2 regions of the Shewanella sp. S1-58-MNA-CIBAN-0166 genome follow, and region 1 is predicted to be linked to the other one. Evidence: riboswitches for the same ligand, from Rfam matches in the RefSeq annotation. Region 1 holds a riboswitch; the other holds the start of a gene.

Region 1 (11,073 bases):
AAATCTATTCGGGATCATAGTCCAATATCGGTGACAACCACTTCTCTGCTTCTGCCAACGTCATGCCTTTACGCTGGGCATAGTCTTCTACCTGATCTTTACCAATATTAGTCACACCAAAATAGCGTGATTTTGGATGGGCAAAGTACCAGCCTGATACCGCTGCCGTTGGGTACATGGCAAAGCTTTCGGTGATATTCAAATCAATCGTTTCATCGGGTTTGAGTAAATCCCATAACAAGCCTTTTTCTGTGTGGTCTGGGCATGCTGGATAACCTGGCGCTGGGCGAATGCCTTTATAACGTTCGCGAATTAACGCTTCATTGTCGAGCACTTCATCGGCGGCATAACCCCAAAACTCTTTACGAACACGTTCGTGCATGCGCTCGGCAAAAGCTTCGGCTAAACGGTCGGCTAAACATTTGAGCATAATCGCGTTGTAGTCATCATGATTGGCTTCAAAGCGGGCAACATGTTCATCAATACCGTGTCCCGTCGTTACCGCAAAACCGCCCATGTAATCAGCAACGCCTGAATCTTTTGGAGCAACAAAGTCTGATAAACAGAAGTTGTCGTTACCCACGCGTTCAAGCTGCATACGTAGATGATGAGTGGTCATTTCTAATGTGGTGCGGCTTTCATCGGTATACAGTTCAATGTCGTCATGGTTGACGGTATTGGCTGGGAATAAACCGATCACGGCTTTGGCGGTAAGCCATTTTTCAGCAATAATTTGCTTCAACATGGCTTGGCCATCGGCAAATAATTTAACCGCTTCTTCACCAACGACTTTGTCTTTTAAAATTTCAGGGTAATGACCGTGCAGTTCCCAGCTTCTAAAGAACGGTGTCCAATCGATACGTTCGACTAGGTCTTCTAATGGATAGTCATCAAACACCTGGCGACCTAATACATTAGGCGTAAATGGGGTGTAGTTTTCCCAGTCGTGTTTACAGCGATTATCACGCGCGGCTTCAATCGACACGATGGTTTTACGCTTGGTTTGCGACAAACGTTTTTCACGCATCATGTCGTATTCTGCGTAGGCTTCGTCAATGGTTGCTTGGCGAGTGGCGTTATTAATCAGCTTAGACACCATAGGTACAGCGCGAGATGCATCGGCAATGTAAATTGCGCCGTGTGGGTAATGCGGTGCTATTTTTACTGCAGTATGAATTTTAGAGCAGGTTGCACCACCGATAATAGCAGGGATGGTTAAGCCTTCACGGTGGAAGGTTTTCACGTTGTGAACCATTTCATCCAAGCTTGGCGTGATTAAACCTGACATGCCGATGATGTCGATATTATGCTCTTTTACTGCATCGAGAATTTTATCGACCGATACCATGACCCCAAGATCGACCACTTCGTAGCCGTTACAGGCAAGTACTACTCCAACAATATTTTTACCGATGTCATGCACATCACCTTTTACGGTGACCATTAAAATTCGCCCGTTTGACTGGCCTGCAACCTTTTCAAGCTCAATATATGGGTTTAGGTAAGCGACGGCTTTTTTCATTACTCGTGCCGATTTGACCACTTGCGGTAAGAACATTTTGCCAGCACCAAATAAGTCGCCGACCACGTTCATGCCGTCCATCAGCGGTCCTTCAATAACATCGAGCGGGCGCACGGCTTCTTGACGAGCAGCTTCGGTGTCTTCATCAATAAATTCGGTAATGCCTTTAACCAATGCGTGCGATAAACGTTTGGATACCGGCCAGCTGCGCCAGGCTAAATCTTCTTTTTTGGCCACTTGTGAGCCATCGCCTCTAAAGCTTTCAGCGATGTCGAGTAGCTGCTCGGTGTTGTTTGAGTCGGCTACCGGACATGGTAAGTTTTGAACTACGTTTTCAACCCGTTTTTTGAGCTCTGGTTCAATATCATCGTATATGGCTAACTGACCAGCGTTAACAATACCCATGTCCATGCCGGCTTGAATGGCATGGTATAAAAACACCGCGTGAATGGCTTCGCGTACTGGGTTGTTACCGCGGAACGAGAATGACACGTTAGACACGCCGCCTGAGATCATTGCGTGTGGCAAGGTGGCTTTGATGTCTTTTATCGATTCGATAAAGTCGACTGCATAGTTGTCGTGTTCATCAATACCGGTGGCAATGGCGAAAATGTTAGGGTCAAAAATAATGTCTTCTGGTGGAAAGCCAACAACATCAACCAAAATGCGATAAGCACGGGTACAGATTTGGGTTTTACGCTCACGTGTATCGGCTTGGCCGTCTTCGTCAAAGGCCATTATAATGGCTGCCGCACCATAGCGTTTTACTAAGGTGGCTTGTTCAATAAATTTGGCTTCGCCTTCTTTCATCGAAATAGAGTTAACAATCGACTTGCCTTGAACGCATTTAAGCCCAGCTTCAATCACTTCCCACTTTGATGAGTCAATCATGATGGGCACGCGGGAGATGTCGGGCTCAGAGGCGATTAAGTTTAAAAACTTCGCCATTGACGCCACGCCATCAAGCATACCTTCGTCCATGTTGACGTCGATAATTTGTGCGCCATTTTCAACCTGCTCGCGCACGACATCTAAGGCTTCTTCAAACTTTTCTTCTTTAATTAAGCGTAAAAACTTAGCCGAACCGGTCACGTTAGCGCGCTCACCGACGTTAACAAATAACGAGTTTTTGTCGATAGTGAGTGGCTCTAAACCGGATAAACGACACGCCACAGGTATATCTGGTATCTGTCTTGGTTCGTGTCTGAGCACTGCTTCACGAATAGCACTAATGTGTGCGGGTGTACTACCACAACAACCGCCGACAATGTTGAGCATGCCTTCTTGAGCCCATTGATTAATGACTTCGGCCATTTCTTCTGGGGTTTCATCGTAGCCACCAAATTCGTTGGGTAAGCCAGCATTTGGGTGGGCAGAGACATAACATTCGGCAATACGTGACAATTCTTCAACGTACGGGCGCAGCTCTTTTGGTCCTAGGGCGCAGTTAAGGCCAATCGATAACGGCTTGATATGGCGCAAAGAGTTATAAAACGCTTCGGTGGTTTGGCCGGTTAATGTACGACCAGACGCGTCGGTAATAGTGCCAGAGATCATAACGGGTAGGCGATCGCCAAGTTGATCGAATACTTTTTCAATCGCAAATAGGGCGGCTTTGGCGTTTAAAGTATCAAAAATGGTTTCAACCATAATGATATCGGCGCCACCTTCAATTAAGGCGCTGGTGGATTCGACATAAGCGTCGACTAATTGGTCGAAACTGACATTACGAAACGCTGGGTCGTTAACGTCTGGACTGATAGAGCAAGTACGGTTGGTTGGGCCTAATACACCAGCAACATAACGTGGTGAACCTGTTTGCGTGGCCACTTCGTCGGCCGCTTGGCGGGCGACTCGAGCGCCAGCAAGGTTAATTTCAGCGGCTAGCGACTGCATATCGTAGTCGGCCATGGCAATAGTGGTGGCATTAAAGGTGTTGGTTTCAATAATGTCGGCACCGTTTAGCAGGTACTGAGTATGAATATCTTTAATGATTTGCGGTTGGCTGAGTACTAATAAGTCGTTGTTGCCTTTAACATCGCAATGCCAATCTTTAAAACGCTCGCCACGATAATCTTCTTCTTCCAACTTATAGTCTTGGATCATGGTGCCCATGGCGCCATCTAAAATCACAATACGCTGCGCTAACAATGCATTAAGTTGTTTAAGTGTTTGACTGTAAGAAGTCGATTTCGCCATAACAGTTACCTTTTATCACTATGTTGCTTGATACCTTGATTGAGATAAGCATACCCTTATTTTTACAATAGTAGGGCGATAACATCATTGCTGTGCACAAGTGTTGTAAATAACAGTTATACACAACGGTTGCTTTAACCGTTGCAGGCAATTGCCTTGGACAATTACTGCGTACAATGATTATCTTCTAAATGATTATCTTTTAAGATAGTATTTTAGACATATAAACGTATAGACGTCCATAGTACGCGAATTTTTATCACTAGAGCAAGGCTGAATTAAATGAAACAAGCCAAGATAATATTAATGCGCCATGGAGAATGCGAAGGTGGGGCAATATTTCGCGGCCAAACCGATGTAAAGCTCACCGACACTGGAATGGCCCAAATGCAGCAAGCGTTTGCTGAACTGCAATATCCAATTAGCCATGTGTTTAGTTCGCCATTGCAACGGTGTCAGCAATTCAGCCAGCCTTTAACGCAGCGATTAACATTACCGTTAACGACGATACCAGCACTGCAAGAAATTGATTTTGGTGTCTGGGATGGGCAATTGTTTGATGCAATTTATCAGCAAAATCCAGGTAAATTTGATGCTTACTGGCATAACCCATGGTTGGCTGATAGCACGCCTGATAAAGCCGAGTCGGTAAGCGATTTTGCTGCGCGAGTAGAAGCCGGGCTCATGAGCGTGGTTGATGAACTGTGGCGCTCACGTCATCAGCAGCACTCTTGTTTACTGTCTATCGACGAACAACAAGGGCAAAGCTTGCCGCAAACTGCTCAAGCTGTCGATTGTCCCCATGCGTTAGTGGTTACTCACGGTGGGGTGATGCGCTGTTTAATGGGCTACGTGCTTAAGGTTGGCCAATCTAGCGGAATATTCGCTAACCTAGCGATCCCCTATGCTGCTATTATGGTGCTCGATGTATATTGGCCTGATGATGTTGATAAGGTTGACGCTTTTCAAGCGACAGCAATGAATAGCAATACCGCTAAAGTGAGCTTTACATTACATTGGCCGTAACACTTCATTGGCTGAGCGTTACAACCATAGTGTCATTATTTTTGCGCCATAATTTGCGTAATAATTTGCATAATAATCTGCGCCATAACGTGCGTAGTCATTAGTGTCACAATTTGCATAGTTATTTGCATAGTTATTTGCAAAGTTATTTGCAAAGTTATCAGCGCCGTAATTTGAATAGTTATTTGCGTCATAATTGTCGTAATAATCTGCGTCGAAACCATAGTGCCTTTCAAGGTATTGGGAATTGGGATAAGCCCAAACTGTACCCGCAACTGTAGATGTACCCATCGAATATGGGGACATAAGTCAGATACCAGCTTTGAATCGCCTCAATATCCATGCCTAAGCGGGTGACTTAGGGGAGTTATTAAATAGATGTTTGTGTTAATTAATTGGACATGGCGGGCTAACTTTCATGTCTGAATCTGTATTAGATGTAAATCATCTTTTTTGGCAAGTCGATAATAAAACGATTCTGGCGGACATTCATTTCAGTTTGCCTAAAGGCCAGATGCTAGGACTAATTGGTCCCAATGGCGCAGGAAAGTCGAGCCTGTTACGCTGCTTATATCGCTATATTGTGCCGACCAGCGGCGATATTGAGATATTTTCTAAACCCATCAGTGAGTATTCCTCTAAGTTGTTAGCGCAGAATATTGCTGTGGTGCAACAAGATACCCCGCATTATTTTGACATGACCACCGAGCAATTAGTGTCGATGGGGCTTACTCCGCATAAAGGCTTGTTTGACTCAAACACAGCCCAAGACCGTGAACGTGTGGTGAGTGCCTTAACCAAAGTGGGATTACAGCAAAAAGCTCAGCAACAATATGAACTGTTATCTGGCGGTGAAAAACAACGTGCCCTAATTGCCCGAGCCATTGTGCAACAGCCGCATATTCTTATTTTAGATGAACCGACCAATCACTTAGATATTCGTTATCAAATTCAAATTCTTGAACTCGTTGCATCTTTAGGCATCAGTGTTATTGCTTCTATACACGATCTGAATTTAGCCAGTGCAATGTGCGATAAATTACTGCTACTCGACCAAGGACGATTAATTGCTAAAGGTACCCCAACAGAAGTGCTAACCGAGCGGCAAATTAGTGACGTGTTTGGTGTGTGCTGCGACATTAATCTTCACCCACAACACGGTAAGCCGCTGATCAGTTATTTTTATGGTTACCAACCGAGTCAGAAAGGATGCCCCGATCATGATTGATGCATCGCAACGTCGCTACTATGTTTGTTTCAGTCTGTTGGTATTGGCTACACTGCTTACCCCGATATTTGCCGCCAGTTTTGGGGCGGCTAACATTCATCTTAATGACGTATTAATGATATTTAATACCTTATTGGGCGGCGACATGCCGAGTGCGATTGAAGGCAGTGAACATGCGGTTACGATAACCCAACGTATTGTGCTTGAATTACGCTTACCGAGAATTTTGTTGGCCTTTGTGGCTGGCGCAGGGTTGTCTATAGCAGGCAGTGTATTACAAACCGTGACCCGCAACCCGTTGGCCGACCCGTATTTGTTTGGCATTAGCTCCGGGGCGTCATTTGGTGCAGTGCTGGTGGTGTCGTTATTCAGTCAAACCGGTTTGTTTGCCGAAATGTTTTCTGGTGTATTGACTATAGCGCCAAGCTTTACCGCGCAACCTTGGTGGTCTTGGTCGACATTAAGCATACCGATAGGAGCATTCATCGGCGCCAGTTTATCGGTGTTGGTGGTGTTTATTTTGTCGGGACCTGGTCGAAGTAGCCAAGTTGAACGTATGTTGCTGTCTGGTGTAGCAACGTCGTTTCTGTTTGGGGCATTGACTAGCTTGCTGTTGTATTTTTCAACCCCTCAAGCTGCGGCGTCAGTACTGTTTTGGAGTTTAGGCAGTTTTGCTAAAGCCAGTTGGTCTAATTTACTCTTACCCAGTGTGACGGTAGGGGTGAGTTTATTGATTATGTTGGCATTTAGACGGCAAATTATGGCGCTGCAAGCGGGTGATGAAACGGCTCATACATTAGGGATTAATGTCGCAAAATTGCGCTTAAGTATGTTGTTACTGTGTTCGCTTATTACGGCAATGTTGGTGGCAACTTGTGGTGGCATTGGTTTTGTTGGTTTGATGATCCCGCATACGGTTAGGCTATTATTTTCCGGACGTCAGCCGATGATCTTAACCGCGATGTTAGGTGGCTTATTTATGGTGTGGATTGACGTGATAGCACGATGCATTTTATTTAACCAAGAATTGCCTGTCGGCATTATTACAGCTGCATTGGGCAGCGTGTTTTTCTTGTTTATTTTGCGTCAACGCCGTTAAACACTGAGCTCTTTTTATAGGCACATAGCTAAGCACATAGCTAAGAATTAGATAAGCACATAGATAAGCACATAGATAAGCTCTTTGATAAGCACTGGATGAGTGCTGCAATACATCATATTGAATTTATCTGCCCAAATTGCTGGAGTTTTCATGTTTGTTATAGAAGCTGTTAAGTCAGATGTTGATGCCAATATTCAACATAAGATTAATCAAAAAACCAAACCATTAGGGGCATTAGGGCAGCTAGAAACCTTGGCGCTACAGATTGCTCGGGTGCAGTACCGCGGCGATAAACAGTCGTTAAGCACACCGCTGCAAATCACTAAACCAACGATGTTAGTTTTTGCTGCCGACCATGGCATTGCCGCTTACGGCGTGTCGATTGCGCCAAGCGAAGTGACCACTCAAATGGTGCATAATTTTGTCCAAGGCGGCGCGGCAATTAATGTGTTTTGTCGCCAAGTCGGGTTTGAGCTTGAAATTATCGATTGCGGAATATTACAACCGCTTACAGGCCAAGCCAATGTTATCGACCAACGCTTAGGCGCAGGCACTAAGGCTATGCATTTAGCTGCGGCTATGCCACTTGAAAAAGTCGCCCAAGGGTTTGAATTTGCTCGACAGTTGGTTGCTCGCCATGTTGATGCCGGTTGTAATTTAATTGCTTTAGGTGAAATGGGTATCGGCAATACTTCTGCTGCGACTGCGGTAATGTCAGCTATGCTCAATATTGATGTTGAGCAATGTGTTGGTAGAGGCACGGGAATTGATGATGCTACCTTGGTTATTAAAACAAAACTCATTAACCAAGCACTTGATTTGCATCAACATGAGTTAGTTTCTCCTGAAGCTATTTTGGCTCACGTTGGCGGTTTTGAAATAGTGCAAATGACCGGGGCGATACTGGCGGCTGCGGAACAAAAAATATTAGTGGTGATTGATGGTTTTATCGCTACTGCTGCAGCATTAGTTGCGGTAAAATTATCTCCACAATCAAGAGGCTATTTAGTTTTTGCTCATGAGTCGCAAGAGCAAGGACATAAGCTTCTGTTACAACAGCTACAAGCAACACCATTGTTGTCGCTGGGATTAAGACTTGGAGAAGGCACTGGCGCTGCGTTAGCGTTACCGTTAATTCAAGCTGCGGTGAATTTTTACAATCAAATGGCCAGTTTCGATGATGCTGGCGTTAATAATGTGGTTTAAGGGAACAACATGTCTGGCGAGATAAAATGGTTGCGGCAGTTAAATTTATTTTTTGTGGCGATGAGTTTTTTTACTCGGATCCCCGTTCCATCGTGGGTGGTGATTGATAGTGATAAACTCAATAAAGCTAGCCGTTATTTTGGTTTAGTGGGTTTACTCATTGGCTTAATTTGTGCGTTGGTATTTTGGCTCGCACAGCTGATTTTACCGGCAAGCATTGCCATTTTATTAGCCATGGTGGCGGGTGTATTAGTGACCGGTGCCTTCCATGAAGACGGCTTAGCCGATACCGCAGATGGTTTTGGTGGTGGTTGGACGGTAGAAGACAAGCTGCGCATCATGAAAGATTCGCGTTTGGGCAGTTATGGTGCCTTGTCGCTGGGATTAGTGTTATTGCTAAAATGGCAATTGTTAGTCGAACTGGCTTTATATAGCCCAATGGCGGCGGTCAGTGCGCTTGTAGCAGGCCATACACTTAGCCGTGTTGTGGCATCAAGCTTGATTTTTAGTGAACAATACGTCCGAGATGACGACACCAGCAAATCAAAGCCAATTGCCCAAGACCAGCAATTAAATGATTTATTTATTTTAATCGCCAGCGGTATTTTTGTGTTGTTATGGCTTAACGGTGTGGCGGCGTTTGTGCTATTTATTACCTTGTGGCTAGTACGCATTTTGTTAGGCGGCTTTTTCCGTAAACAAATTGGTGGCTACACCGGTGACACACTAGGCGCTGCGCAGCAAATCAGCGAAGTGTGTTGTTACTTAGTTATTTTAGCGGTTGGATTAAGCTAATGATTCATTTGGTGTTAGGCGGTGCGCGTAGCGGTAAAAGTCGATATGCAGAGCAATGTGTGGCGGAATACGCTGCTATTGGTTATTCATGTGTTTACTTAGCCACAGCCACAGCGTTAGACCATGAAATGTCTGCGCGCATTAATCAACACCAACAAGACCGTATGTCCAGCGTCCATAGCTGGACATTGCACGAACAAGCTTATGACGTTGGCCAAACATTGGTGGCGATAGATAAACCACAACAAGTCATATTGCTCGATTGCCTGACGTTATTATTAACCAATCACTTATTGTTAAATGACGGCGCCTCGTGGGCCACGCAAAAGTCATTACTCATCGACAGTTTGTCTGCTTTGCAAAGCGATGTGGTGTTAGTCAGTAATGAAGTGGGCTCGGGCATAGTTCCCATGGGTGAGTTAAATCGTCGTTTTGTTGATGAAGCGGGCTGGCTCAACCAAGAAATAGCCGCAATATCTGATCAAGTCACTTTGGTGGTCGCAGGCCTACCGTTGGCCTTAAAAGCATAATGTCATTGGTTGACGATCAATCTTCAATCGCCCCACCATTACGTGGCGCATTAATGGTGCAAGGCACCACCTCTGATGCGGGTAAAAGCACGCTTGTTGCCGGTTTATGTCGTTTATTTTCCCGTCAAAATATTAATGTCGCGCCTTTTAAACCACAAAATATGGCGTTAAATAGTGCTGTAACTGCCGATGGCGGTGAAATTGGCCGAGCCCAAGCATTGCAAGCTATTGCTTGTGGTTTAGCACCCCATACAGATTTTAACCCCGTATTATTAAAGCCAAGTTCAGACACTGGCGCCCAAGTCATTATTCACGGTAAAGCGTTAACTACATTAGAAGCTAAGGCCTTTTTCGGACCCGAGAGTTATGGTTATAAAACCTTAGCGTTAGCGGCAGTGATGCAATCTTACAGGCGCTTGCAGCAACGATACTCGTTAGTGGTGATTGAAGGGGCGGGCAGTCCGGCAGAAATCAATTTACGTGAAGGTGATATTGCCAATATGGGCTTTGCCGAAGAGGCAGATTGCCCAGTGATCATTATTGCTGATATTGATAAAGGCGGTGTGTTCGCCCATTTAGTTGGTACGTTGGCATTATTAAGCCCGTCTGAGCAAGCGCGAGTAAAAGGCTTTGTGATAAATCGTTTTCGCGGTGACATCAGCTTGTTGCAGCCAGGAATTGATTGGCTTGAAGCCTATACCAACAAACCAGTATTAGGCGTATTACCATATTTGCACGATCTACATCTAGACGCTGAAGATGCGTTAATTGATACCTCTCAAAGCTCATTACCTACAGCATTGTCTGCCAGCCAACGTATGTCTGTATTGGTGTTAGTGTACCCAAGGATCAGTAATCATACCGACTTTGATCCGCTGCGTTTACACCCGCATATTGATTTTCATTATGTGAGTATGCAGAGCATGGCTCAATCATCCCATTGGCCCGCTGCAGATTTAGTCATATTACCTGGCAGTAAGAATGTTCGTGCAGATTTAGCTTTTGTGCGTGAGCAAGGTTGGGACATCGCCTTAACAAAACATTTACGTTATGGCGGTAAAGTCATCGGAATTTGTGGCGGTTACCAAATGCTCGGTGAGCTTATTGATGATCCTTTAGGTATTGAAGATAATGCTGGTTGCAGTGACGGATTGGGCTTATTACCGATTACGACCGTATTAACTGCCAGCAAAACCTTAACTCAAGTAAGGGGTCACTTACGCTTACAAGACCAGCAGGCAGAGTTTAGTGGTTACGAGATCCATTGTGGTGAGTCTTCACTCACTCAAAGCGACGTTATCCAGCCGCTATCGATTGAACAATACGCCCAGCAGCCAATGGCGATGGCCAAGCTTGATGGCATGGTGAGTAATGATCAACAAATTTTAGCGACCTATGTGCATGGATTATTTGACCATCCCGCTGCATGCCAACTTATTTTGCAATGGGCTGGCTTAGACAGTCG
Region 2 (11,073 bases), on a different contig from region 1:
GCGTTACAGCTTTAACTTATGCCCGAAAGAAGTTGAAGGGATTAAAGCCGACCCAATGTTTTTAGATGTCGGTAAAGATAAATTGAAGTTGGTGTTTGACTGCCATAAATGTGAAATGATGATTGTTGGTTCTAACCAATTAGTGAAACAATAACCGCATCGCAGCGAGATTTTATTCATCATATTTTCTCCAGTGGCAGCATTACGCTTGCCACTGAGTTAATTTTTCAAATAAGCTGCAAAAATAACCATTAAATAGCTGCCCAAACTCGTGCGTTTCGAGTACACTGCGCGGCTGAAATTTCATGGGTTTTAGCCTGTGATACCTTAAGTAGGAAAGAATAGATTATGAGCGATAGCAAAAAGTATGCTTTACGTGTTATTCAAATTGAAAACACGTGGAAAACCGAAATCACTCGTCGTATGACATCGACTAAAACCATAGTATCAAAAAGCCAAGATGGTTTTGCGTCAGAAGCAGAAGCTACTGCATGGGGCGAGCAATCACTGCAAGGTTTTTTATCTAAGCAAGTTGATCGTAACAAGCGTAAAACTGAAAAGCACCTTAAAGCTAAAAGTTTAGCAGCGGCTATAGCTGCAGAATCTGCCGTCGATGAAGAAGAGTTATTCGATGCTGAAGATGAAGACGATGCTGAAGACGAAGATGACGAAGAACTAAACTAACATCTTACCAACGATGTAAATGTTATCGATAAGTGTCAATTTTTGTATGTTCAGGATAGGATATACCTAATTAGAATGATTTTTAGTCAACTTATCTCTTTCTTGACCAAATAAGGATTCATTTGGATGAACAAGATTGCTGCAATTATCGGCTGCTCGGGCTGTCTAGGAATTATGTTCTTGTTCCCGAGTAGTGCATCTGCGACACTTCCAGCACTGATGGCATTTGGCGAAGATGACAACTCATCAGGTGCTATGGTGATGTCTGAGGATGTTCAAAAACTCACGGCCCTATCTGAAAAATTTGGCTTTTTACCGCCATTAGATTGGAAGCTTGCATTCAGCGATAAACGTGGCGATATGACAATGGCTGAGTTTATTCCATCCAATGAATCATTAAATGATTGGTCTCGTTTAGTCTGTATGCAGGGGTTTAAAGGCTTAGCAAATGACGTTGAACCGGACCAGTTTTTAGATTCGATGGCGGCGACATATCAAGAACATTGTGAAGGCAAAATTGTTTATCAACAGCTAGGCAGTTCTAAAGTCGATGGGCTCGAGGCTGTACATGGTTTATTAGGCTGCACCAGTATGCCTAATATTCATCATTCTTCCACAGTGGTTGAAGCGTCTTATGTTTCCAGCCCGCAAGGTGAGATGGGCTATTTTACGGTGATAAGTGATGACGAAAATGTCTACTTAATCCATAAATCCATTCGTACAGCCATTTTTACCACAGAGACAGCTCCTATCACTATCGATAATTATCGTAACTTCATGAGCCAACCTTAACGTCGACATTTATCGCTAACATTGACGACATATTCATATATTAGCGCTGTGTTGATATAATTAGCGCCGTGTTGATAGCGTTGTTGGCCATTTCTAGTGTCACTCTCGTAACATGTTGAATGCCCGATAAGTTGAATAATCTGTGAGTTAAGCTTTTGTTAGTATCAAGTTCACCTTAGGATCCGTTATAATCGCCGCGCTAATATTTTGGGATGTCACTCATTAGTCAGACAGTACTATGGTACTCAATGCTAACGCCGACATAACAACAGATATTTTTCAATCATGAGTTGAATATCAACTTATGATAATTTAATAGTCAATCTTTACGGTGCTTGCTTTGAAACGATAGACCAAAGCAGGATAATCGGGAAACCAGTGTAAATCTGGTACTGCCCCCGCAACGGTGATTGGTGAGAGTCAGGTGCGCAATAACCTTGCGTTAATCATCTTGACTCGCGTGCGTTTACCTTTAGTGTAACGCCATAACCTTAGTCCGGAGACCGGCCTTAAAGGTGATTTCGATGATTTCGGTGGGCAGATCTCGAAATGTAATGTGATACCGCTTGTGGGCTTATTTATAGAACCTTTCTGTAGAATAAGGCCCAAGAGGAGTTTTATATTGCGGCGTTATTGCCCCATTTTTCCTTTCAGGAGTTAAAGGTAAATGGGTACTAAACCAACAAAAATTGCACTGTTATTAAGTGCTGTCTTCAGTGTCGCAAGTGTTAATGCTGTTGCGATTGAATCAGTTGTTACATCCCCCTCGTCTTCGGCTATCAGCATGGATGAAACCATTGTGGTTATTGGCCGTAATGCTGCCAAGCCATTAAATATTGCTGCCAATGTTAATGTCATTGATGCTGCTGATATTCAAATGAGCGGCGCCACCAATTTAACCGATTTATTACGTGGACAATCTGGTATTCAGGTGTCGGATAATAACTCGGGCAGTGTATTTTCTATGCGTGGGTTTTCTGCATCACAAGCCGCTAATAACACGCTGATCTTAGTCGATGGACGCAGACTGAATAATATTGATATTGCGGCACCGAGCATTGAGTCGATCCCGATTAACTTAGTTGAGCGTATTGAGATTTTATCAGGCAGTGCAGGGGTACTATATGGTGACCAAGCTGTTGGCGGCGTGATCAATATCATTACCAAAGCACCGACCGAAACGGGTGGTGGTTTACAGGTTAGTGGTGGCAGTTTTGATACCTATGAAGCTAAGGGCGATATTTCAGGGGCTATCAATGATGCATGGCGTTACTTTTTAGCGGCCAGCTATAACGAAAGCGATAATTACCGCGATAATAATGACAATGAAACTAGTTCTATTCTAGGTCGCTTACAATATCAAACAGATACCGAAGACTTCTATGTTGAAGTTAATCATTTTGATAACGATCGCCAAGCACCAGGTGCGCTAACGCTGGCGCAGTACGAAGCAGATCCTCGCCAAGTAGCATCATTTTCTGAAGGTGAATTCTCTCATGAAATAACCACAGCATTGCGCAGCGGTTATCAATACCAGCTGAATAATATTTGGGCCTTAGGTGCTGATTTAACTTACTCGGATACATCAACCACGAGTCTGTTATTTGGTGGAGCAGGGCGTATTGAGCGCGACTTATTAAGTTTCTCACCTAAAGCTACTGCTAACTATCATTTAGAACATGGTGATTTAAATTTTGTTGCCGGTATTGATGTGAGTAAAGGTGAAGCTGATTTCGATACACTTTATACGCAACGAAATAATGAACAAACACAAAAGAGCGCTTATGTGCAAGCATCGGTACCGATAACGCCGATGTTATCTTATGTTGTTGGTGGTCGTTATTCTGAAGTGACTGACGATTTATATGACCAACTACTTTATCCGAACCGTATTGAAATCGATAATGACGCCCATGCGTTGGAGTTAGGGTTAAATTATCGCCCAAGCAGTGAACATCGTTTTTATGTCCGTGCAAATGATAACTTCCGTTTTGCCAAAGTCGATGAACAAGCTTACACCCCGCTTGATGTACAAGGTTTAAATCCACAAACAGGCCGTTCTTACGAAGCAGGTTGGGACTTTACCACTACAACTCAAACATTAAAAATCAATGCTTATCAACTTGAGTTAGAAGATGAGATTGTTTACGAAGGCGGTCGTACAGATGGGCCTTATGGGGGTGGTGCTAACGTAAACGCCGATGAATCTCGCCGCTTTGGTGTGAGCACTGCTTATGATGTGCAGTTATCAAATGACTGGCTGCTAGGTGCTTCGTACGACTATATTGATGCAGAGTTCACTCAAGGTGAGAACGACGGTAAAGCGTTATCTTGGGTGGCAAAACATTCAGGTAAAGCCTTCGTAAGCTATGATTTTGCTGATAATTGGCAAGCGTTTGTTGAAGGTGTTTACACTGGTGAGCGTTACATGGAAGGCGACAACAGCAATACCGGTGATAAGTTAGACAGTTACGTGCTAACAAACCTTGCGCTTAACTATACCTATTCAGGTTGGAATGGTAGCTTACGTGTAGATAACTTGCTTGATGAAGATTATGTTGGCACTGGTTATTACTCGGCTTATGGCAGTGGTTATTATTCTGGTACTGGTCGCTCAATTAGACTGACTGCGGGTTATCGTTTCTAGATTATCTTTTTTTAGCGAATAACCTTTCGAAAGCCAGTAAACTATTACTGGCTTTCGTTTTAATATATCGTTAAATTAATGAATAAAGTGATTTATTCTAAGAAAAGGTAATTGATGAATATGACTAATCTTGAGCAACAAGTCCTTACTCAAGTTCAAGCTATTATTGGCAATGAAGAGCAAGTCATTGGTCGTCGTGGCATATTAATTCCATTAAAAAAATCTCTGATTAACGAAGCAGATATTCGAGTCGTTATCGATATCATTTCAGCGGATCCTGCTTTGGCAGCACATTTATTGTTACGCAGTAATACCGCGCAAACAGCAGGTGTCATATCAACAAAAAGCCGTAGTGTAAAAGATGCCTTAATCCGTTTGGGCCAAGTGAACATTTATCGCTACGCGTTTTCGTTTTACCTTAAAGAAAGACTTGATGAACTTTCTGAGCCTTACAAAAAACTGGTTCAAGGCTATTGGGCATTAAATGAAACCATTGCGGTGGATTGCATACAACTGTTACGTGAAGACAACGACATTGGTGTAGGCACTAAAATCGATGCGGATGAAATGCAAACATTAGCGTTGTTTAGTGTGTTTGGGCAGGTGATTGCGTTAACCGCTTTTGCTTATTTAAATGCTGAGTTGTCTCGACCAGTATCGTTAAAAGTATTGAAGTCGCTTATTGATAAACAACAACAGCAGTTATCGCTCGAAGCATTTGCGTCATTAGGGCTAGATGATGATTTACGCGAAGAATTTTTGATTGCACATAACTTACGCCAAACACAAAACCCTGATTCTCCAGGACTTGTGCTTCGACGCGTACTGTCTAAACGAGGTTTATTAATCAACCCGTTGTAGATTTATGCCTTCACTTGCTACCAGTTCGAGCCACTTTTGGATTAAATTTGCATTAGTGGCATCGCGACGATAGGCCCCAAACAAAGGACGTTTTAGTCCTTCTGCTCCTAATTTTACCGCAGTAAGGCTTAGCCCCTGACTCTCTCGGATAGACCAAGTTGGTAGGGTTGCTACGCCATCATTACAGGCTACTCTTTGTAACAGCATAGAGGTTAAATCGCATTGCTTTTGCTCGCCAGGTTCAATCCCCGCGGGCTCTAAAAAGTGTTTGTATATGTCTAAACGCGCTAAAGGCACGGGGTAACTGATTAAGGTTTGCTTTGCCAATTGCGCTGGCGTGACAAACGCTTGTGCCGCTAATGCGTGATCACTAGCAACGACTAACTTTACTTCAAAATCAAATAGATGCTGATATGCGACGCTATGTCCTGGCACAGGGTCAGATGTTAGCACTATATCTAAACTCCCCGTCTCCAACGCATTGAGTGAATCAAATAAATGACGGCTCGAAATGTCAATTTGAGCTGCTGGCGCATGCTGTTTAAATTGCTCAATAACGGGCATTAACCAACGAAAACAACTGTGGCATTCAATGCCTAGCTTAAGCTGTTGGCTTTCACCTTCTAAACCGCGTTTAAGATCTGACTCGGTTGCAATCACTTTCGGTAAGATTTCTTCCGCTAAATTCAGCAGACGTGAACCTTCGTGAGTAAACGTTAACGGTTTACTTTTACGAACAAAAATAGTTGAGTTAATTCGTGTCTCTAACTCTTTTATTTGATGAGAAAGCGCCGACTGGGTTACAAACCGTTTTTTAGCTGCACCCGCTAAACTGCCACTTTCCTTTAACGCCATCAAGGTGCGAAGGTGTCTAAGCTCTATCATTTTCTCTCCACATGAATCTTGCTCAACTAGCTGATGAAATCAATTCGATTGCTTGACAGCAGAGTAACACAATAAACTTCTAGACGTCCAGACGCCTATGTAGCTTTTCTACATAAATGGCTATAAATTTTTGCTCAACGAAAAGGAAAGCAGTATGAAAATTTCAAGTTTAGGATTTCCCCGCATAGGACGTCAGCGTGAATTGAAGTTTGTTTTAGAACGTTATTGGCGCGGTGAAGCAACATTAACGGAGCTGAAAAACGTTGCCAGTGAATTAAAACGCACTCATTGGCAGTGGCAAGCAGATGCGGGTGTTGAATTACTGCCAGTAGGGGATTTTGCTTATTATGACCAGGTGCTAACCCTGAGCGCGACCTTAAATGTGATCCCCGATCGTCATCGGGCCACTCAAGCTGATGGCAGCCCAGCCGCTGTCGATATTGACACCTTATTTCGCGTGGCTCGTGGCCGTTCGCAAAGCGGCCAACATGCGTGTGCGGCAGAAATGACCAAGTTTTTTAATACTAACTACCATTACCAAGTGCCAGAACTAAGCGCTGATCAAACATTTGAGATTGCCTTTGAACAATTGTTTGATGAAGTCACAGAAGCACAGCAATTAGGTCATCAAGCAAAACCTGTGCTGCTCGGTCCGGTGACGTATTTATACTTATCTAAAAGCCTTTCTGAGTTTAATAAGTTGACGTTGTTACCGCCGTTATTGGTTGCCTATCAACAAATTTTGTCTCGTTTTGCTGCCCAAGGTGTGAGTTGGGTACAGCTTGATGAACCGGTATTAGCGGCAGACTTAACCGATGAGTGGCAGCAAGCCATTAGCCACAGTTATCAAACGTTAGCGCAACAAAAGCCAGCATCATTAAAGGTTTTACTCGCCAGTTATTACGGTTCTATTGCCCATCATCAAGCATTGGTGAGTGCATTACCGGTTGAGGGGCTACATCTTGATTTAGTCACCGCGCCAGAACAGCTTGATGTGTTTGTTAATGCTTTAGGCGTTCAGCAGGTACTTTCTGTTGGGGTGGTTAATGGCCGTAATGTGTGGGCTGCTGATGTTGATGTGATTGCGCAGAAGGTAACCGAGTTAGCGACCACGTTAGGCGATTGTTTATGGATTGCACCTTCATGTTCATTGTTGCATTGTCCTGTGGATGTCGAGGTTGAAAGCCAATTAATTACGCCATTACTTGGCCAATTAGCTTTTGCGAAACAAAAATTATTTGAACTTAACGAAATTCATCAATTAATCGTTGAGCAAGGTTCAGCAACTAGCCGAGCGATTATTGATCGTTGCCAGCAACGCCGCTTGGCAAAAGCTGCCGCAGTTAATCAACAGGTTGTAGAACGTGTGTCGCAGCTAACCGCTGATGATTTTGAACGTAACAGTCCATTTGCCCGCCGTATCATTGCCCAACAACAAAAGTTAGCGCTGCCATTATTACCCACAACCACCATAGGTTCATTCCCGCAAACGCCAGCTATTCGGGGGTTACGCAGTCGCTGGCGTAAAGGCGAAATCAATGACAATGATTACCGTTCACAGCTTGAGCAAGTCACTCAAGACACCATTTCTCGTCAACTTAAATTGGGTATCGACGTGCTAGTTCACGGCGAAGCTGAGCGTAATGACATGGTGGAGTATTTTGGTGAACAATTAGAGGGCGTTGGGTTTACTCAATTTGGTTGGGTGCAAAGTTATGGTTCTCGTTGCGTTAAGCCGCCGTTAATTTATGGCGATGTGTCTCGCCCCAAACCAATGACGGTCGACTGGGCTACCTATGCGCAAAGCTTAACCGACAAGCCTGTTAAGGGCATGCTAACGGGTCCGGTGACCATTTTACATTGGTCGTTCGCTCGTGAAGATATTCCACGTAAAGATATTGCTAACCAACTTGCATTAGCAGTACGTGACGAAGTGGTCGATTTAGAAAGTGCAGGTATTGGCATTATTCAAATTGATGAACCTGCATTTCGTGAAGGTTTACCGATTAAACAAAGCCAATGGGCAGATTATTTAACCTGGGCGGTGGATGCGTTTAAGTTATCGGCTGCAGGTGTTGAAGATGCAACTCAAATCCATACACACATGTGTTACAGCGAGTTCAATGACACCATTAATGCCATAGCGGCGATGGATGCTGATGTTATCACCATTGAGACGTCACGTTCGCGTATGGAGCTACTGAGTGCCTTTGAAGAATTTCATTATCCTAATGAAATTGGTCCCGGTGTGTATGACATTCATTCGCCAAATATTCCAACCGTTGATGAAATGGTCGACTTAATAACTAAAGCGTCGCAAAAAGTGCCGGTGAAACAGTTATGGGTTAATCCTGATTGTGGTTTAAAAACCCGTACCTGGGATGAAGTTGAGCCCGCGCTGCGGAATATGATTGAAGCGACTAAAGTGCTTCGACGTCGGTTCTAATTGGGATGAACTCGTTATAGATAACATTGATTTAAATGAAAATAATTTATCAATATTAGCTGGCAGACATGGCGAAGCCAAATGTAGACTTGGCAATTGTATGTAGTTGTATGTAGTTGTATGTAGTTGTATGTAGTTGTATGTAGTTGTATGAAGTTGAATTTGGTTGTTCTCTGTTGAGAGTAGTTGAAAAAAACTTATCTTAGGGAAAAACGGTGTGAGCCCCCCGGATTCAACGGCTTACCATTATCTGCTTATTATTCAACGATACTACGGTGAATAGCGCTATTGTTTACTACACTGAAACTAAAGATGTGCAGTTAACAATAGGAGCTATTATGAGTCACACTTATAAAGTCATTGAACTCGTGGGATCATCACCAATAAGTTCAGATGAGGCGGTCAAAAATGCGATTGCAGAAGCCAATAAAAGTTTACTACATTTGCGTTGGTTTCAAGTTATCGAAACTCGTGGTCACTTAGAAGAAGGCCTAATTGCTCATTGGCAAGTGACCATTAAAGTGGGTTTTACCTTAGACTCTAATGCCTAATGCTTATTTTGTTTATGCGTCTCTTGGTAAACCCTTTTGTATTGATCTGATCACTCGTTGAGTTTTACGTGAAAGCGCCGACTGTGGCGCTTTTTGTATTTGTTGAACTAATGCCCATTCAATATGCTCAAGTACCATATCATCCACTTCTTCACTGTGTTTACGTTGCTCTAACGCATTAATAATGGCCGGATTAGCAGGGGCATTACCTAATGCAATCGCGATATTACGTAACCAACGTTTATGACCAATTCGTCGAATCGCACTGCCTTCTGTTTGGCTGAGAAAATAAGGTTCAGACCAAGCAAATAGAGTCAGTAAATCGGGTTGAATAAGCGCACTGCGAGTATGAAAATCAGTTTCTTTTGTCAATGGTGCTTTAGCATTGACTGGGCACACTAGCTGGCAGTCATCACAGCCATAAATACGATTGCCTATAAGCGGGCGAAACTCTTCTGGGATAGCGCCCTGTAATTCAATGGTCAAGTAAGAAATACAGCGTCTTGCATCGACAACATAGGGCTCGACAATCGCATCAGTTGGGCATGACTTTATGCAGGCTACGCAAGTGTTGCAGCCTTCTTTAATCGGGATATCTAACGGTAACGGTAAGTTAATGAGTAACTCGCCAAGAAAAAACCAGCTGCCTGCATCTGGGTGTAAAATTAACGAGTGTTTGCCTGTCCAGCCTAGTCCGGCTTTATCGGCTAATGGACGTTCTAAAATAGGTGCAGAATCCACAAAAGGTCTAAAATCAGTCGTATCAAAGTCGAGCTGTTGGCAATACTGGTTAATTTTATCGCCGAGCTTTTTAAGCCGTTGTCGGATGAGTTTATGGTAATCACGTCCACCCGCATAACGAGAGATATAACCAAGATTTGGGTCGGTTAAATTACTGGCAAAGCCAGCGTCAGGCGGTAAATAGTCCATCCGAGCACAAATCACTCTAATGGTTCCGGGATGTAACTCAGCGGGTCTAGCACGCATCATTCCGTGATTAGCCATGTAAGCCATCTCACCGTGATAACCTTTATCTAACCAGTCTTGTAATGCTGCCTCATGCTGAGTTAAGTCGACATCAGCAACACCAATATGAGCAAAGCCAAGTTCTTTACCCCAAAGCTTGATTTGTCTATTGAGCACATCAAGTTGAGCCGCGGTCAATGGACAGGGCTCAGTTGTTAGATCGGTTCCTAGATCAGGAGTAGGATTTGGAGTTAATGCTGCGGTCGTTGTTGTCATAACACTATCATTGAGTAAACACGCTAAAATTATACGCGTTTTACTCAGCTTTGACACAATTTCGACCAGCAGCTTTGGCAGAATAGAGCGCTTTGTCCGCTTTTAGTAACAATGGTGACAAGTCTTCTTCATTACTATAGCTGGCAACCCCGGCACTGACGGTTTGATGTAAGTTCGGCGCAATCTGAGTCCAGTCATAATCAGCAATGGTCTCAATTAACCGATTAGCGATTTCAATGGCTTTAGTTTTGTCGATGTTAGGCAGTAAAATCAAAAATTCTTCACCGCCAACACGTCCAACAACATCGGTATCACGCATCATGCTTGTGCTAATTGACGCTAGTTTTATCAGTACTTTATCGCCCATGTCGTGGCCTAATGTATCATTTACTATTTTAAAATGATCAGCATCAAAAGAGATAATGGAAAACGGCTTGCCTGATAGTTTGGATGATTTTAAGAAGTAATGCCCCTGAGAATAGGTGTCACGTCTATTGGCCAATTTAGTCAGCTCATCGGTTAGGGCTAAACGCCTAAAGAGTTGTTTTCGAATGACTTGTTTATAAGCAAACATTGATACGATAATTAAAATAATCGCAACTAAGATAATAATGATGATTTGCATGCTTTCGTTACGCTGTAAAATTTGTAACTGTTGCTCTTTATCTTTGTCGCGTTGTATTAACCATTCGTTTTCGGTTTGAATTTTGTTGGTATTAAAGCGCGCTTGCATTTCTGAGTTGCGATCAGACATATTTTGCTTATCAAGTGCCATGTGCATTTTAATAAATTTTTGCAAAGTTTTTAATGCGTTTTCAATATCACCTTTAGCTTGGTAGATATCGCTTTTGAGATAGATGTTTTCATTTTCACCGCGTTCATTGCCACCACGGTTAAAATCAATTGATGCAAGCTGACTGTATTCAAGTGCCTTATCTAATTCATTTTTAGCTAAATATACTTGT

Evidence for each region. A riboswitch is a leader RNA that binds a small molecule or an ion and turns the genes downstream of it on or off. The one in region 1 is predicted to bind cobalamin.
Region 2: linked by a shared signal. The riboswitch ahead of AAEY99_RS13530 (TonB-dependent receptor) and the one ahead of AAEY99_RS20455 (ABC transporter ATP-binding protein) in region 1 are both predicted to bind cobalamin.

Annotation. Positions count from the first base shown of each region.
Region 1 is NZ_JBEOPN010000051.1:7,671-18,743, forward strand. Features, by position in the region: gene metH (methionine synthase) at 5-3,721, opposite strand; gene AAEY99_RS20450 (histidine phosphatase family protein) at 4,004-4,747, shown strand; cobalamin riboswitch at 4,966-5,086, shown strand; gene AAEY99_RS20455 (ABC transporter ATP-binding protein) at 5,166-5,975, shown strand; gene AAEY99_RS20460 (FecCD family ABC transporter permease) at 5,968-7,074, shown strand; gene cobT (nicotinate-nucleotide--dimethylbenzimidazole phosphoribosyltransferase) at 7,228-8,283, shown strand; gene AAEY99_RS20470 (adenosylcobinamide-GDP ribazoletransferase) at 8,293-9,078, shown strand; gene cobU (bifunctional adenosylcobinamide kinase/adenosylcobinamide-phosphate guanylyltransferase) at 9,078-9,608, shown strand; gene AAEY99_RS20480 (cobyric acid synthase) at 9,608-11,073, shown strand, end outside.
Region 2 is NZ_JBEOPN010000021.1:42,549-53,621, reverse strand. Features, by position in the region: gene AAEY99_RS13545 (peptidase U32 family protein) at 1-154, shown strand, start outside; gene AAEY99_RS13540 (DUF3622 domain-containing protein) at 349-684, shown strand; gene AAEY99_RS13535 (hypothetical protein) at 811-1,476, shown strand; cobalamin riboswitch at 1,789-2,002, shown strand; gene AAEY99_RS13530 (TonB-dependent receptor) at 2,144-4,123, shown strand; gene AAEY99_RS13525 (HDOD domain-containing protein) at 4,244-4,984, shown strand; gene AAEY99_RS13520 (LysR family transcriptional regulator) at 4,967-5,869, opposite strand; gene metE (5-methyltetrahydropteroyltriglutamate--homocysteine S-methyltransferase) at 6,024-8,315, shown strand; gene AAEY99_RS13510 (dodecin) at 8,654-8,866, shown strand; gene queG (tRNA epoxyqueuosine(34) reductase QueG) at 8,879-10,108, opposite strand; gene AAEY99_RS13500 (tetratricopeptide repeat-containing diguanylate cyclase) at 10,149-11,073, opposite strand, start outside.